2 regions of the Kitasatospora sp. NBC_01560 genome follow, and region 1 is predicted to be linked to the other one. Evidence: riboswitches for the same ligand, from Rfam matches in the RefSeq annotation. Region 1 holds a riboswitch; the other holds the start of a gene.
What was found. A riboswitch is a leader RNA that binds a small molecule or an ion and turns the genes downstream of it on or off. The one in region 1 is predicted to bind S-adenosylmethionine.
Positions count from the first base shown of each region.

Region 2: it holds a riboswitch for S-adenosylmethionine, as region 1 does, so the genes downstream of both, OH807_RS36700 (ABC transporter substrate-binding protein) here and OH807_RS13010 (aminotransferase class V-fold PLP-dependent enzyme) in region 1, are expected to answer to the same signal.

Region 1 is NZ_CP109364.1:3,037,806-3,044,859, reverse strand. It holds gene OH807_RS13030 (c-type cytochrome) at 1-728, opposite strand, end outside; gene OH807_RS13025 (heme-copper oxidase subunit III) at 913-1,533, opposite strand; gene OH807_RS13020 (hypothetical protein) at 1,931-2,356, shown strand; gene trpD (anthranilate phosphoribosyltransferase) at 2,510-3,586, shown strand; SAM riboswitch class IV at 3,694-3,811, shown strand; gene OH807_RS13010 (aminotransferase class V-fold PLP-dependent enzyme) at 3,862-5,241, shown strand; gene OH807_RS13005 (Lrp/AsnC ligand binding domain-containing protein) at 5,257-5,538, opposite strand; gene OH807_RS13000 (rhomboid family intramembrane serine protease) at 5,580-6,362, opposite strand; gene OH807_RS12995 (hypothetical protein) at 6,564-6,824, shown strand.
Region 2 is NZ_CP109364.1:8,578,219-8,585,272, reverse strand. It holds gene OH807_RS36710 (ABC transporter permease) at 1-100, opposite strand, end outside; gene OH807_RS36705 (ABC transporter permease) at 101-1,180, opposite strand; gene OH807_RS36700 (ABC transporter substrate-binding protein) at 1,177-2,817, opposite strand; SAM riboswitch class IV at 3,066-3,175, opposite strand; gene OH807_RS36695 (NUDIX hydrolase family protein) at 3,449-3,970, opposite strand; gene OH807_RS36690 (glutathione S-transferase C-terminal domain-containing protein) at 4,150-5,061, opposite strand; gene OH807_RS36685 (M20/M25/M40 family metallo-hydrolase) at 5,174-6,529, opposite strand; gene OH807_RS36680 (GNAT family N-acetyltransferase) at 6,526-7,054, opposite strand, start outside.

The DNA.
Region 1 (7,054 bases):
AACAGGCCCTCGGTCACCGGACCGAGGCTGCCGAGCGTGAGACCACCGGGGTTCGGCTCATCGTTGGTGGTGTGGCGGACGAAGGCCACGATCTGCTTCTTCTGCTCCTCGGGCATGGTGGTGTCCGGGAACGACGGCATGTTCTGCGGGCCGGTCTGCATGGCCTCGTAGATGTGCTTGGGGTCAACGCCTTCCAGCGACGGGGCGTACTTGCCCTTGGTCAGGGCACCGCCCTGGCCGGCGAAGTTGTGGCACTGGGCGCAGTTGGTGCGGAACAGCTCGCCGCCCTTGGAGATGTCCTCCGGGTTGGTCGAGGTGTACTGCTCCTCGGTCGGGATGACCGGACCGGGGCCGAGCGAGGCGACGAAGGCGGCGAGCTGGTCGATGTCCGCCTGCGAGTAGATGTTCTTCTTGCGCGGCACCTGGGCGCCGGGCTGCTGGGCCGGCATGCGGCCGGTGCCCACCTGGAAGTCGACCGCGGCGGAGCCGACGCCGACGAGGCTGGGACCGTCGCTGCTGCCCTGGCCGTTCAGGCCGTGGCAGGAGGAGCAGCCCACGGCGAAGAGCTTCTTGCCCTCATCGATCGCGAGCGACTGCGCGGCGACGTCGGCCTGCGCCTTGTCGGCGGGCGCGAACGCGGCGTACAGCCCCCCGGTTGCCGCCAGGGCGAGAAGTAGGACGACCAGCGCCGCCAATGGGTGGCGCCGTCGTGCGGAGAGCTTTTTCACGGAATAACCCCGGTGTCAGGATCTGGTCGACTGGTGGGTGCACCCGGCGGCCGGTCTGGCCGGCACGAGGCTGCCTGTCTAGGGCTGCGCGCGCGGTCGGTCGGTGGGAGCGGCACCGGCAAAGAGGCCCCTCGCCGGTGAGGGCGGGGCCCCGGGGCCGGTGGCCAGCGACCTGATCAGCTGGTTACTTGATCAGGTAGATGGTCGCGAACAGGCCGATCCACACGACATCGACGAAGTGCCAGTAGTACGACACCACGATGGCGGCGGTGGCCTGCTCGTGCGTGAAGCGCTTGGCTGCGTACGTCCGTCCCAGGACCAGCAGGAAGGCGATCAGACCACCCGTCACGTGCATACCGTGGAACCCGGTGGTGAGGTAGAACACCGTGCCGTACGGGTCGGAGGACAGCGAGAGGCCGTCCTTCTTGACCAGCTCGGTGTACTCGAAGATCTGGCCGCCGATGAAGATCGCGCCCATCACGAAGGTGATGACGAACCACGAACGGAGCTTCTTCACGTCCCCGCGCTCGGCCGCGAACACGCCGAGCTGGCAGGTGAGCGAGGAGAGCACCAGGATCGTGGTGTTGACCGAGGAGAAGGGCACGTTGAGCGCGTGCGCCTTCTCGGTCCAGAACTCGGCTCCCTTGACGGAGCGGAGCGTGAAGTACATCGCGAAGAGGGCCGCGAAGAACATCAACTCGGAACTGAGCCAGACGATCGTTCCGACGCTGACCATGTTCGGCCGGTTGACCGATCCGTGCGCGTGCCCGGTTTCTACTGCTGTTGCTGTCGCCACGACGGACATTATGTCGGTCCCTTATTCCGTCTTCACGCCGGGGGGTCTCCCTCGGAGTGTCCGGTGCGTGCGGTATGCCCCCCTGGCACCCGACGGAGCGTCCGGACCGGCACTGAGCAGCGGCGTGTCCCTTTTCTGACGGTTCTTAGAGGGCCCCTTCGACCCCTCTGCCCTGCGTGTCGCTACACCCCTGCGGGGTGGGTGGGGAGTAAAGGGAGGAGCCATTCTGTCGGCCGTACGGGTGGACCGCGCCTACGGGGGTGACGGCGGGTGCTCCGGGCGGGTGAGTCACGGGCGCGGCGGCTTGAGAAGGATCGGGCGGTTGGGGCTCGGCGGCGGGTGATCGGGAGTAGCATCCGGGATGAGGCGAACGTGGTCCGGATCACACTTCGAGGGAGCAGGGCCCATGGCGTACACAGCCGACGAGACGCTGACCGTTCTCGTCTACAGCCACGACCGCAACACCCGCGAACAGGTGCTGACGGCGCTCGGACGCCGGCCCGCCGAGGACCTCCCGGAGCTGTCCTACCTGGAGTGCGCGACCACCCCCGCGGTGCTGAAGGCACTGGAGAAGGGCGGAGTGGACCTCTGCGTGCTGGACGGTGAGGCGGTGCCGGCCGGCGGGCTCGGGCTGGCCCGGCAGCTGAAGGACGAGATCTACGGCTGCCCGCCGCTGCTGGTGCTGATCGGCCGGCCGCAGGACTCCTGGCTGGCGGCCTGGAGCCGGGCGGACGCGGCGATCTCCCGGCCGGTGGACCCGGTGGCGCTGGCCGAGGCCGCCGCCGTGCTGCTGCGGGCCCGGCTGGCGAAGCGCACGCCCGCCGCCGGCTAGCCGCGGCCCGGCGCCGGACGGCCCGGCGGCGCGGGCGTCTCAGTACGAGAGAAAGATCGGTTGCGGCGGGACGGCGGCGTCCCGCCGCTCGATAGGCTGGCTCCCATCCCTACGGACATCCCTCCGGGGATCCGACACGAGCTGGAGTCAGCCATGGTGAACGTGAACCCTGCGAACGGCGGCCAGGACCCCGTGCAGGTGGTCCGCACCTGGCCGGACATCCTGGCGGCGCTGCTGCGGGGCGAGGACCTCGACCAGGACGCCGCCTCGTGGGCGATGGACCGGATCATGAGCGGGGAGGCCTCCCCGGCCCAGGTCGCCGGGTTCATGGTGGCGCTGCGGGCCAAGGGCGAGACGGTCGACGAGGTGGCCGGCCTGGTCGACGCCATGTACGCGCACGCCGAGCCGCTCAGCATCCCCGGCCCGGCCGTGGACATCGTCGGCACCGGCGGGGACCGGGCGAAGACCGTCAACATCTCCACCATGTCGGCGATCGTGGCCGCCGCGGCCGGCGCCAAGGTGGTCAAGCACGGCAACCGGGCCGCCTCCTCGGCGAGCGGCTCCTCGGACGTGCTGGAGAAGCTCGGCATCCGTCTCGACCTCTCCGCCCGGCGGGTCGCCGAGGTGGCCGAGGAGGTCGGGCTCACCTTCTGTTCCGCCGCGAAGTTCCACCCGTCGATGCGGCACGCCGCCACCGCGCGGCGCGACCTCGGGGTGCCGACGGCGTTCAACATCCTCGGCCCGCTGACCAACCCGGCGCGGGTCACCGCCCACGCGATCGGCTGCTTCGACACCCGGCTGGCCGGGCTGATCGCCGGCGTCCTGGCCCGGCGCGGTGCCCGCGCCCTGGTCTTCCGGGGCGACGACGGCCTGGACGAGCTGACCATCACCACCACCTCGCGGGTCTGGATCGTGGCCGGCGGTGAGGTCACCGAGACCACCTTCGACCCGACGGAGGTGGGCATCGAGCCGGTCGGCATCGAAGCGCTGCGCGGCGCGGACCCGGCGTACAACGCGGAGGTGGCCCGCCGGCTGCTGGCCGGCGAGCGCGGGCCGGTGCGCGACGCCGTCCTGCTGAACGCCGCGGCGGGGCTGACCGCGCTGGACCTCACCGACGCGCCGCTCGCCGAGCAGCTGGCGGCGGGCATGGAACGGGCCGCGGCCGCCATCGACTCGGGCGCCGCGCAGGACGTCCTGAAGCGCTGGTCGGAGGCGACCGCCCAGGCCTGAGACGGCCGTTGGGGGCCCGCGGGGGCGCACTCCGCGGGCCCCTGCCGTTGTCCGGATGGCGGACCGGTGTTTGACCACCCGACGGACGCGACCTAGAGTCTTGGCCAGGTCATGAGTGACAGCACAAAGCCCCAGCTGGCTGTCCGGCAACCCTCCGTCCGTGGCGGGGTGCCCTGGGTGAGGACCGGGTCCCGCGGCAAACCGTCCGCGTGGCAAGCGCGGACGCCGGACGAGACGTACTCCCGGGGTCCTTTCCCCAGAAGGAGTGCATCCCCATGTCCCTCGCCACTGAGATCTGCGCCCCGCTCGCCGTCCTCGGCCACGACGTCCAGGTCCCGCTCGCCAGCGGTGAGAAGGTCGGCTACGCGGCCCTCGACTACGCCGCCAGCTCCCCGGCGCTCCAGCGCGTCTGGGACGACGTCGCCGCCTACGCCCCGTACTACGGGAGCGTGCACCGCGGCGCCGGCTACCTCTCCCAGCTCTCCACCGACCTGTTCGAGCAGAGCCGCCGCACCGTCGCCGACTTCCTCGACCTGCGCGACGGCGACCAGGTGGTCTTCACCCGGGCCACCACCGACTCGCTGAACCTGCTGGCCGGCGCCGTCCCGGCGGGCACCCGGGTGTTCGCCTTCGAGACCGAGCACCACGCCTCGCTGCTGCCCTGGGCGCACGCCGGCCTGGAGGTCACCTACCTGCGGGCCCCGCGCTCGCGGGAGGAGGCGGTCGCCGCCCTGGACGCCGCGCTGGCCGGGGCGCCCGAGGGCCCCAAGCTGCTCTGCGTCACCGGCGCCTCGAACGTCACCGGCGAGCTCTGGCCGGTCGCCGAGCTGACCGCCACCGCCCACCGGTACGGCGCCCGCGTGGTGCTGGACGCCGCGCAGCTCGCCCCGCACCACCGGGTCTCGGTGCGCGAGCTCGGGGTGGACTGGATCGCCTTCTCCGGCCACAAGATCTACGCGCCGTTCGGTGCCGGGGTGCTGGCCGGCCGCGCCGACTGGCTGGACGCGGCGGAGCCGTACCTGGCGGGCGGCGGCGCCACCCGTACCGTGGCCCGGGAGACCGACGGCTCGGTGGCCGTGCAGTGGCACACCGGCCCGGCCCGGCACGAGGCCGGCTCGCCGAACGTGATCGGCGCCTACTCCATCGCCTCGGCCTGCCGGGCGCTGACCGAGGCCGGCTGGGACGCGCTGGAGGCCCGCGAGCAGCAGCTCGTCGCCCGGCTGAAGGCCGGTCTGGCGGAGGTCCCGGAGGTGAAGGTGCTCAACCTGTTCGGCGCCGACTCGGCCCGGGTGGGCGTGCTCTCCTTCGTCGTCCAGGGCTGGAACAGCTCGCACTTCTCGGCCGCGCTCTCCGCCGAGTACGGCATCGGGGTGCGCGACGGCCTGTTCTGCGCGCACCCGCTGGTGCGCACGCTGCTCGGCGACGAGGACGTGGCGCCGTCCGAGTGCGGCGCGCCGGAGCCGTCGCTGCCGGGGGAGCGGAGCCTGAACGCCATCCGGGTCAGCTTCGGGGCCGGCACCCCCGACGAGCACATCGAGCGCTTCCTGACCGCCGTGCGCGAGCTCGTCACCGACGGCGCGGCCTGGAAGTACCGCAACGAGGGCGGCCGTTGCGTCGCCACCGTGGAGGTCGCCCGGGGCCGGCGCGAGGGCTGAGCGCCCGGCGGGCGGTCAGCCGTCCAGGCCGAGCGCGAAGGCGGCCTCCAGGTCGTGCTGGGAGTAGGTGCGGAAGGCGATCTGGGTCTCGGTGTGGGCCACGCCCGGGACCTTGTTCAGCCGGCCGGGGATCACCTCGGCGAGGTCGTCGTGCCGCCGCACCCGGACCATGGCCACCAGGTCGTACCCGCCCGTCACCGAGTAGACCTCACTGACGCCCTCGATGGCCGCGATGGCCTCGGCGATCTCCGGGATGCGGTCGACGCTGGTCTTGATCAGGACGATGGCGGTGATCACTGTTCGGGCTCCTTTGTGAGGTGCCGCCAGGGTATCGGGCGTCAGCCGGACCGTCGCGGGGGGCGGGTGGCCAGCGTGCAGGCGTACAGGAAGCCGGCCGAGAAGCCGATCACGTGCACCAGGTACGCGACGCCCGGCCCGGCCGAGTGCACCGACCACCACTGCAGGGCGAACCAGAGGCCGAGCACCAGCCAGGCCGGGAAGCGCAGCGGAAGGAAGAGGAGCAGCGGGACGAGCGTGGTCACCCGGGCGCGCGGGTGCAGCCGCAGGTAGGCGCCGAGGACGGCCGAGATCGCACCCGAGGCGCCGATCAGCACCCGGGTGGAGTCCGCCGAGTGCGCCTCGGCCAGGGCGAAGCCATAGGTGGCCAGCGAACCGGCGGCCAGGTAGAAGAGGGCGAACCCGGCCCGGCCGAGCCGCTCCTCCACGGTCGGGCCGAAGACGTACAGGAAGAGCAGGTTGCCCAGCAGGTGCAGCCAGCCCGCGTGCAGGAACAGCGCGCTGAGCACCGCGAGGGCCGGGTGCTTGCCCGGGGTGGGCGCCGCCGGGCAGCCGGGCACCGGATCGGGCGCCTCGGCGAGCTGGGCGGCGGTGAGCGGGCGTCCGGCCAGCAGCTCGGCCGGGACGGCACCCCAGCGCTGCTCGTACCGCTGCTCCGCGCAGACCCGCTCCTGCCCGCGGCCGTACAGCGGGTTGAGGCCGGCGGCCGGGCCCAGCAGGAAGACCAGGACGTTGAGCGCGATCAGCGCGTAGCTGACGGCCGGGACGGGCGCGGCCGGGCGGCCGCCCCGCGCACCGGTGTGGTCGAGGACCGGGATCGCCATGCGGCCAAGCATCCCTCCGCCCGGCACGGCCGGCACCGGGCTTACGGCAGGTGGGCTAGGGCGCCGAAGGTCGCGACCGGTGGCCGGTGCGGTTGCCTCAGGCAATAGGCTTGGGGCGGGCATTCCCGCCTCCCGCCGCCGACGCCGGGGCTCCGGGGGGAGCGCCTGCGCCCACCCAGGGACCACCCGAGAGGACCCCCGATGACCGTCCCCGCCCTGACCCCCGAGACGCGCTGGCGCTGCACCCTGTGCGGCAACCTGACCCGCTTCGACGTGACCCGGTCCGCCCGGGTCACCGAGTTCCTGCACTTCGACCTGGCCGGCGACTCCGAGGTGGAGGAGACCGAGGTCCACAGCGAGACCGTCGAGTCGGTGCGCTGCCGCTGGTGCAACGCCGTGGACCAGGTCGAGCTGGTGGCCCGCCCGGGCGCCGAGGACACCGAGGCCCCCGAGCAGGCTTGATGCCCGGCCCGTGCGGCGGGCGGCGGCGCGCGGCGCGGCCGCCCGCGGCACGGGACAATACAGACAGAGCGCACGGAGCGTGACGACGAGGGCGGCCGCCGACGGCCGTACCCGCTGGACCAGGATCGGAGCCGAGGACGTGGTGGACGCAGCGAAGGAGCCCGCCGGGCCGCAGGGGCGGCAGCCCGCTGTGGACGGGCGCGCGCCGGACGCGGCCGAGGCCGAGCCGT
Region 2 (7,054 bases), 5.5 Mb from region 1:
GCATGACGCGCTGCAGTCCGACGCTGCCGCGCACCCCGGTGGGGAGCGGGAGCCGCCGGCGCGGCACGGGGGCCGGCCGGGTGAGCAGGTGGTCGGCCACTCAGTACCTCACTCGGGGGTCGATCAGCGCCGCGACGACGTCGACGAGGAAGTTGGTCACCGCGACGACCACGGCGAACACCGCCACGATCCCCTGCACCGCCGTGAAGTCACGGGCCGTCAGATAGTGGGCGAGCTCGTAGCCGAGACCCTTCCACTCGAAGGTGGTCTCGGTGAGCACCGCGCCGCCGAGCAGGCCGGCGATCTGCATCCCGAGCACGGTCACCACGGGGATCAGGGCCGGCCGGGTGGCGTGCCCGGTCACCAGCCGGAACCGGCCGACGCCGCGGGAGCGGGCCGCCTCGACGTAGTCGGCGGAGAGCGTGCCGATCAGGTTGGTCCGGACGAGCCGGAGCAGGACCCCGGCGACGAGCAGCCCGAGCGCGACGCTGGGCAGCACCGCGTGCGCCAGCACGTCGGTGACGGCCGACCAGTCACCGCTGCGCAGCGCGTCCACCAGGTACAGCCCGGTGCTGCTCGACCGGTCCTGGAGCTCCAGTTGGACGTCGATGCTCGCCCGGCCCGAGGCCGGGAACCAGCCCAGCCCGACCGCGAAGACCAGCTTCAGCAGCAGCCCCAGGAAGAAGACCGGGGTGGCGTAGTTGAGGATGGCCAGCAGCCGCAGGGCCACGTCCGGCGCGCGGTCGCGGTAGGAGGCGGCGACCATGCCCAGTGGCAGGCCGACGACCAGCGCGACGAGCAGCGCGAAGCCGGCCAGCTCGACGGTGGCGGCACCGAAGGTGCTCAGCACCTCGGAGACCGCGCGGTTGTCGGTGGCGGTCGTGCCGAAGTCCCCCGTGAGCACGGCACGCAGGTAGTCCAGGTACTGGCTGAACAGCGGGCGGTCGTAGCCCGCCTGGTGCAGTTTGGCCTGGAGCTGCTCGGGGGTCAGGCGGTCGCCGAAGGCGGTGGTGATCGGGTCTCCGGTGGCGCGCATCAGGAAGAAGACGACGCTGACCAGGACGAGCACGGTGGGGATGATGAGGAGGAAGCGGACGATCAGGTAGCGGGCGAGACCGTACCCGGCGGCGCCGCCGGCCGAGCCGACGGCGCCGGAGGTTTCCTGCGCGTGGACGGTCACTTCTTCGAGAGCTCCGCCCAGCGGAACTGGTAGGCGCTGGTGAGCTTGTCCGGCACGCCGGCGATCCCCTCGCGGGTGACGATCGCGGTGGAGCCCTGGAGCAGCGGCACCAGCGGCACGGCCGCGGCGGTCGCCTCCTGGGCCTGCTGGATCAGGGTGGTGCGCTTGGCCGGGTCGGTCTCGGTCTCCTCCTGCTTGATCAGCGCCCGGACGGCGGGGTCGTCGTAGGCGTTGTTGACCCAGTTGTTGTCGGCGTAGAAGGAGGCGAGGTAGTTGTCGGCGTCGAGGTAGTCCGCGTACCAGCCGAGCTGGTAGAGCGGGTACTGGTCGGCGACGCGCTCCTTGCCGTACTGGGCCCAGGCGGTGGACTGGAGGTTCACCTTGAACAGGCCGGTGGCCTCCAGCTGGGTCTTGATCAGTGCGTACTCGTCCGCCGAGGAGGAGCCGTAGTGGTCGGTGTTGTACTGGAGGTTCAGCGCGACGGGGGTGCTCACCCCGGCCGCCGAGAGCCGCTGGGCCGCCGCGGCCTTGTCCGGACCGCCCTGCTTGTCGCCGTAGAGCGCCTTGAGGGCGGGGGTGGCACCGGTGATGCCGTCGGGGACGGAGGTGTAGAGCGGCTGGAAGGTGTTCTTGTAGACCTGGGAGGCGAGCTGGGCCCGGTCGACGGAGTCGGCCACGGCCTGACGGACCGCCAGCGCCTTGGCCGGGTCGGCCTGTTGGGTGGCGGAGCCGAACGGCTGGGTCTTCAGGTTGAAGACGATGAACCGGATGCCGTTTCCGGAGCCGGTGTGCACCACGACGCCCGGCTTGGTGGAGAGGTCCTGGAGGTCCGTGGTGGGCAGGGTGCGGTAGACCGCGTCGATGGTGCCCTGCTGGACGTCGAGCTTGAGGTTGCCGGCGTCCGTGTAGTACTTGAGCTGGATGTTCTTGGTCTTCGCGGCGCCGAACAGGCCCTGGTAGGCGGCGTTCGCGGTGAACGAGACCAGCGAGTTCTTGTCGTAGGTGCCGATCGCGTACGGGCCGGACCACGGCTTGGCGGAGACCACGGCAGCGTCGTCGAGGATCTTGTCGGCGGGGAACACCTGCTCGTCCACGATGTAGCCGGCCGCGGTGGAGAGGATCTGCGGGAAGAGCGTGTCGTTGGCCGACTTGAGGGTGAAGACGACCTTCGCCGGGTCGGTGGCGTCCACCGACCGAAGGTTGTACAGCAGCGAGGACGGGCCGTTCTTGTCCGCGATCCCGAGCTGCCGGTCGAAGCTGAACTTGACGTCGGAGGAGGTCAGTTCGTGCCCGTTGGCGAACTTCAGCCCCGGCTTGAGGGTGACGGTGTACGCGTTGGGGCCGGTCAGCTCGACCGCGGAGGCCAAGTCCGGTGAGACGTCCGAGGAGCCGTTCTTCGCGGTGAGCAGCGTCGCGTAGACCTCGCTCTCGATCGTCCCCGAGCCCGCGTCCCAGGAGCCCGCCGGGTCGAGGCCGGTCACCTGGTCCGTGGTGCCGATGGTGATGGCCTTCGCCGAGCTCCCGCCGGCGCCGGTCGTGCTCCGCGCACTGGTGCAGGCCGTCAGGGCCACCAACGTCGCCGTGCCGACGGATATCACACCGATGCCGCGAACGGCCGAAGTTCTGAAGGATGACATGGGAGTTCTCTGCTTCCGCGCGCTTGATGGACGCGAGCACGCCGGGGCCGCCGGACGGGTGGCCGGGAGCCGGGCAGGGTGCGCTCGCGTGGGAGGTCGGTCACTGGGCCCGGACGGCCGACGGCCGTCCGGAGGCGGTCAGTGACGACAGAGCGCGCTGGACACCAGCAGCAGATCGATGTGGCGGCGGCGGAAGAACCCTGCCATGCCGACCTCCTGGTGTGTGTGACCCCGGCCCGTGGCCGGTGCAATCGCGCTTGCGGAACGGAACGTCCACCGAGCCTTCACCTGGAGCACCCCACCGCGTCAGGGGGTTGCCGTCCGGCCAGCCAGGGCTTGAACACCGGAACTCGTGGCGCGCTGGAACCGTAGATCAACAAGTTCCCCGGCGTCAATGCCTGTTGGAGGCGCCCGCGGAAGAGTGACCACACCGACACCTGATCAGGGGGTGGTCCCGGGCGGGCGCACGCTCCTCCGCGCGGCGGTGCCGGGCCGACCGACAGTGGCTCAGGGCGCGGCGGAGGGTGCCGAGAAGGGCAGGGCGGAGGGCGCAGAGGAGAGCACGGTCGCGGTCACCCGGCGGCGGCCCCCGGCCGGGTGCGGCCCCGGCCGGGCGCGCCGCCGGGCCGGGTCAGCAGCCGACGTGGGCGAGGGCCCGCTTGAGCAACGCCCCCTGCCCGCCCGGCATGTCCTGCTGCACCAGCGGCGAGGCGGCCTCCGCCGGGCTGAACCAGACCAGGTCGAGGGCGTCCTGACGCGGCCGGCAGTCGCCCGCCACCGGAATGATGTAGGCCAGGGACACCGCGTGCTGGCGGGGGTCGTGGAACTCGGTGATGCCCAGGGTCGGGAAGTACTCGGCCACGGTGAACGGCTGCAGGGAGGCCGGGATCCGGGGCAGCGCCACCGGGCCGAGGTCCTTCTCCAGGTTCCGCAACAGGGCGTCACGGACCCGCTCGTGGTGCAGCACCCGGCCGGAGACCAGCGTGCGGCTGACCGTCCCGTCCGGGCCGATCCGCAGCAGCAGTCCGATCTGGGTGACCTCACCGGTGTCGTCGACGCGCACCGGCACCGCCTCGACGTACAGGATCGGTATCCGGGCGCGGGTGGTCTCCAGTTCCTCGGGAGCGAGCCAGCCCGGCGTGGTTTCCGTCATGTCAGACATTGGGCGATCGTACGTTCCCGGGGCTCCCCCGTGCTGACGCCCCGCCCGGCGGAGCAGGCAACGCCCGCCGTTCCCGTGCCGATCCGCCGCACCGCCCACGCCCGGCCGGTGCCCCCGCGGCGCGGTGCCCCGGGACGCACCGCACCCCCGGGGCACCGCCGGCCCGGGCCTCAGACGGTCTGCGGCCGCTCCGCCGGGGCGTTCCAGTCGGGCACCTCGGCGCCGGGTGTGCTGAAGGTGGCGAAGTCCGTGGTGCTGCCGAACGCCTTCTGCTGGTAGAGGTCGCGCGCGTAGGCCCACAGGTGCGGGTACTCGGCGAGGCCGGGGTTGATGGCCCGGTCGTGGTTGCTCCGGGCGTCGTAGCGCACCAGCGTCACCCAGAGCCGCACGTCCGCCTCGGTCAGCCGCTCACCGAGCAGGTAGCGGCGGGTGGCCAGCCGGGCGTCCAGCTCGGCGAAGGTCTCCAGCAGTGTCGTGCGGGCCGCGAGCGCGGCCTCCCCGGTGCCGGCCGCCGGCCCCACGCCGTGGTTGACGGCCGGGCCCAGCCGGGCGTCGAGGGCGTCGATCTCGGCCCGCAGGTCCTCCGGGTAGGTGTCGGCGCCGTTGCTCCAGCGGCCGAACTGCGTCGCCAGGTCGATGCCTATGCCGGTGAAGTCGTTGCTGACCACCCGTCCGGTCGTGCGGTCCCAGAGCGTCGGCACCGAGACGTGCCCGTCGAAACCGGGCTCGGTCCGCTCGTAGGCGTCGCGCAGCAGGGTGAAGCCGTTGACCGGGTCGGGGCCGTGGGTCTCCCGGAAGGCCCAACCGCGGGCGTCGCGCCGGTCGTCGACGTAGGAGACCGAGACGGCGTCCTCCAGCCCGTTGAGGGCGATCTGGATGGTGACGCGCTGCGCCCAGGGGCAGAACCAGCCCGCGTAGATGTGGTAGCGGCCGGGCTCGGCGAGGTGACCGCTGCTCCCGTCGGCGGTGATCCGCCCGTTGAAGCGGTAGAGCGGGCGCTCGTCGCCGGGCGTCCGGATGATCCGGTACTCGCCGTGGGCGGCGGTGTCCACGGGGCTGGCGTAGTTCACGTGCTGACTCACATCGAACTCCTCGAAGGGGGCGGAACGGTGCGGTGAAGGGGGTGGAACGGTGCGCCGGTGCGCGCAGCGCTGCCGACCGGCGGCGGGCTCGCCGGCCGGCCGGCGAGCCCGGTCAACAGGAGCGCAGGAAGCGGTCCAGGACGCGCGTCCCGAACTCCAGGGCGTCGACCGGCACGCGCTCGTCCACACCGTGGAAGAGCGCGGTGAAGTCCAGCTCGGCGGGCAGCCGCAGCGGCGCGAAGCCGAAGTGACGGATGCCCAGGCGCTGGAAGGACTTGGCGTCGGTGGCGGCCGACAGCATGTACGGGAGGACGCGCGCGCCCGGGTCCTCGGCCCCGATGGCCAGCGCCATCGCGTCGACGATCGCGCCGTCGAAGGTGGTCCGGACGGCCGGCAGGCTGTCCCACTCGCGTTCGACGTCCGGCCCGAGGAGGTCCGCGAGTTCGGCCTCGAACTCCTCCTCCCGGCCCGGCAGGATGCGCACGTCGACGGTGGCGCGGGCCTGCGAGGGGACGACGTTCCCGGCGTGGCCGGCGTTGAACAGGGTGACGTTGGCGGTGTCGCGCAGGCTCGCGCCGATCAACCGTGACAGGTGCCCCAGCCGGGCGACGGCCGCCTCCGGGTCCCGCTCGTCGAACGGGACACCCGTCAGTTCGGCCACTCCCTCCAGCAGTTCGCGCACCGGGTCGGTGAGGATCAGCGGGAACCGGTGCGCCTCAAGACGGGTGACGGCCGCCGCGAGTCTGCCGATGGCGGTGTCGGTGTGCAGCATCGACCCGTGCCCGGAGGTGCCGGTCGTCCGCAGCCGCAGCCACATCACGCCCTTCTCCGCCGTCTCGACGAGGTAGGCCCGCGCGCCGCCGTCGAAGGTGACCGAGAAGCCGCCGACCTCGCCGATCGCCTCCGTGACCCCCTCGAACAGCCCGGGGTGCTCGTCGACGAGCCGGCGCGCGCCCTGGAAGCCACCGTTCTCCTCGTCGGAGACGAAGGCGAAGACGAGGTCCCGCGGCGGGACGACGCCCTCGCGCCGGAACCGCCGGGCGACGGCCAGGGTCATCCCGACCATGCCCTTCATGTCGACGGCGCCGCGCCCCCAGAGGTACCCGTCGCGGACCTCGCCCGAGAACGGGTGGACGGTCCACTCCGCCGGGTCGGCGGGCACCACGTCGAGGTGACCGTGGACGAGCAGCGCACCGCGCGTCGGGTCCGCGCCGGGGAGCCGGGCGATCACGTTGCCGCGTCCGGGCCCGGTCTCGACGTAGGTCGGCTCGTAGCCGGCCTCGGCGAGCCTGGCGGCCACGTACTCGGCGGCCGCCCGTTCGGTGCCGGTGGCGCCCGGGTCACCGGGGTTGGTGGTGTCGATCGCGATCAACTCGGAGGCCAGCGTGACGACTTCGCGCACCGCGGCTTCGGCCTCGGGGCCCGCGCCGGGCCGGCGGGCGGGGTCCGTCCCGGGCGCCGCCGTCACGCGCCCTGCTCCCCGCCGGGGACGCGCAGGCCCAGGAAGGTGACCTTGCGGCGGAGCCGGAACCCCAGCGACTCGTAGAGCCGGATCGCCGTGCTGTTGGCCGCGGAGGTGTGCAGGAAGGGCGTGTCGCCCCGCTCGCGGATCCCCGCCGCAACCGCTCGCACCAGCCTGGTCGCCAGGCCCTGCCCGCGGTGGGACTCGGCCGTGCAGACGGCGCTGATCTCGGTCCAGCCCGGCGGACGCAGCCGCTCCCCCGCCATCGCGACCAGCTCGCCGCCGCGCCGGATGCCCAGGTAGCCGCCGAACTCGATGGTGCGGGGCAGGAACGGGCCGGGCCGGGCGTGTGCCACCAGCGCCAGCATCTCCGGTACGTCGGCGGGGCCCAGCCGGACGGCCTCCTCGTCGGGCTCGGCCCGCAGGCCGTCGTCCACCAGCTGCACACCGGGGCCGTGCATGACGATCTCCCAGTGGCCCGGCACGGTGCTCGGGTCGCCGGTGGCACTGAGCACGGTGCCCGGCCCGAAC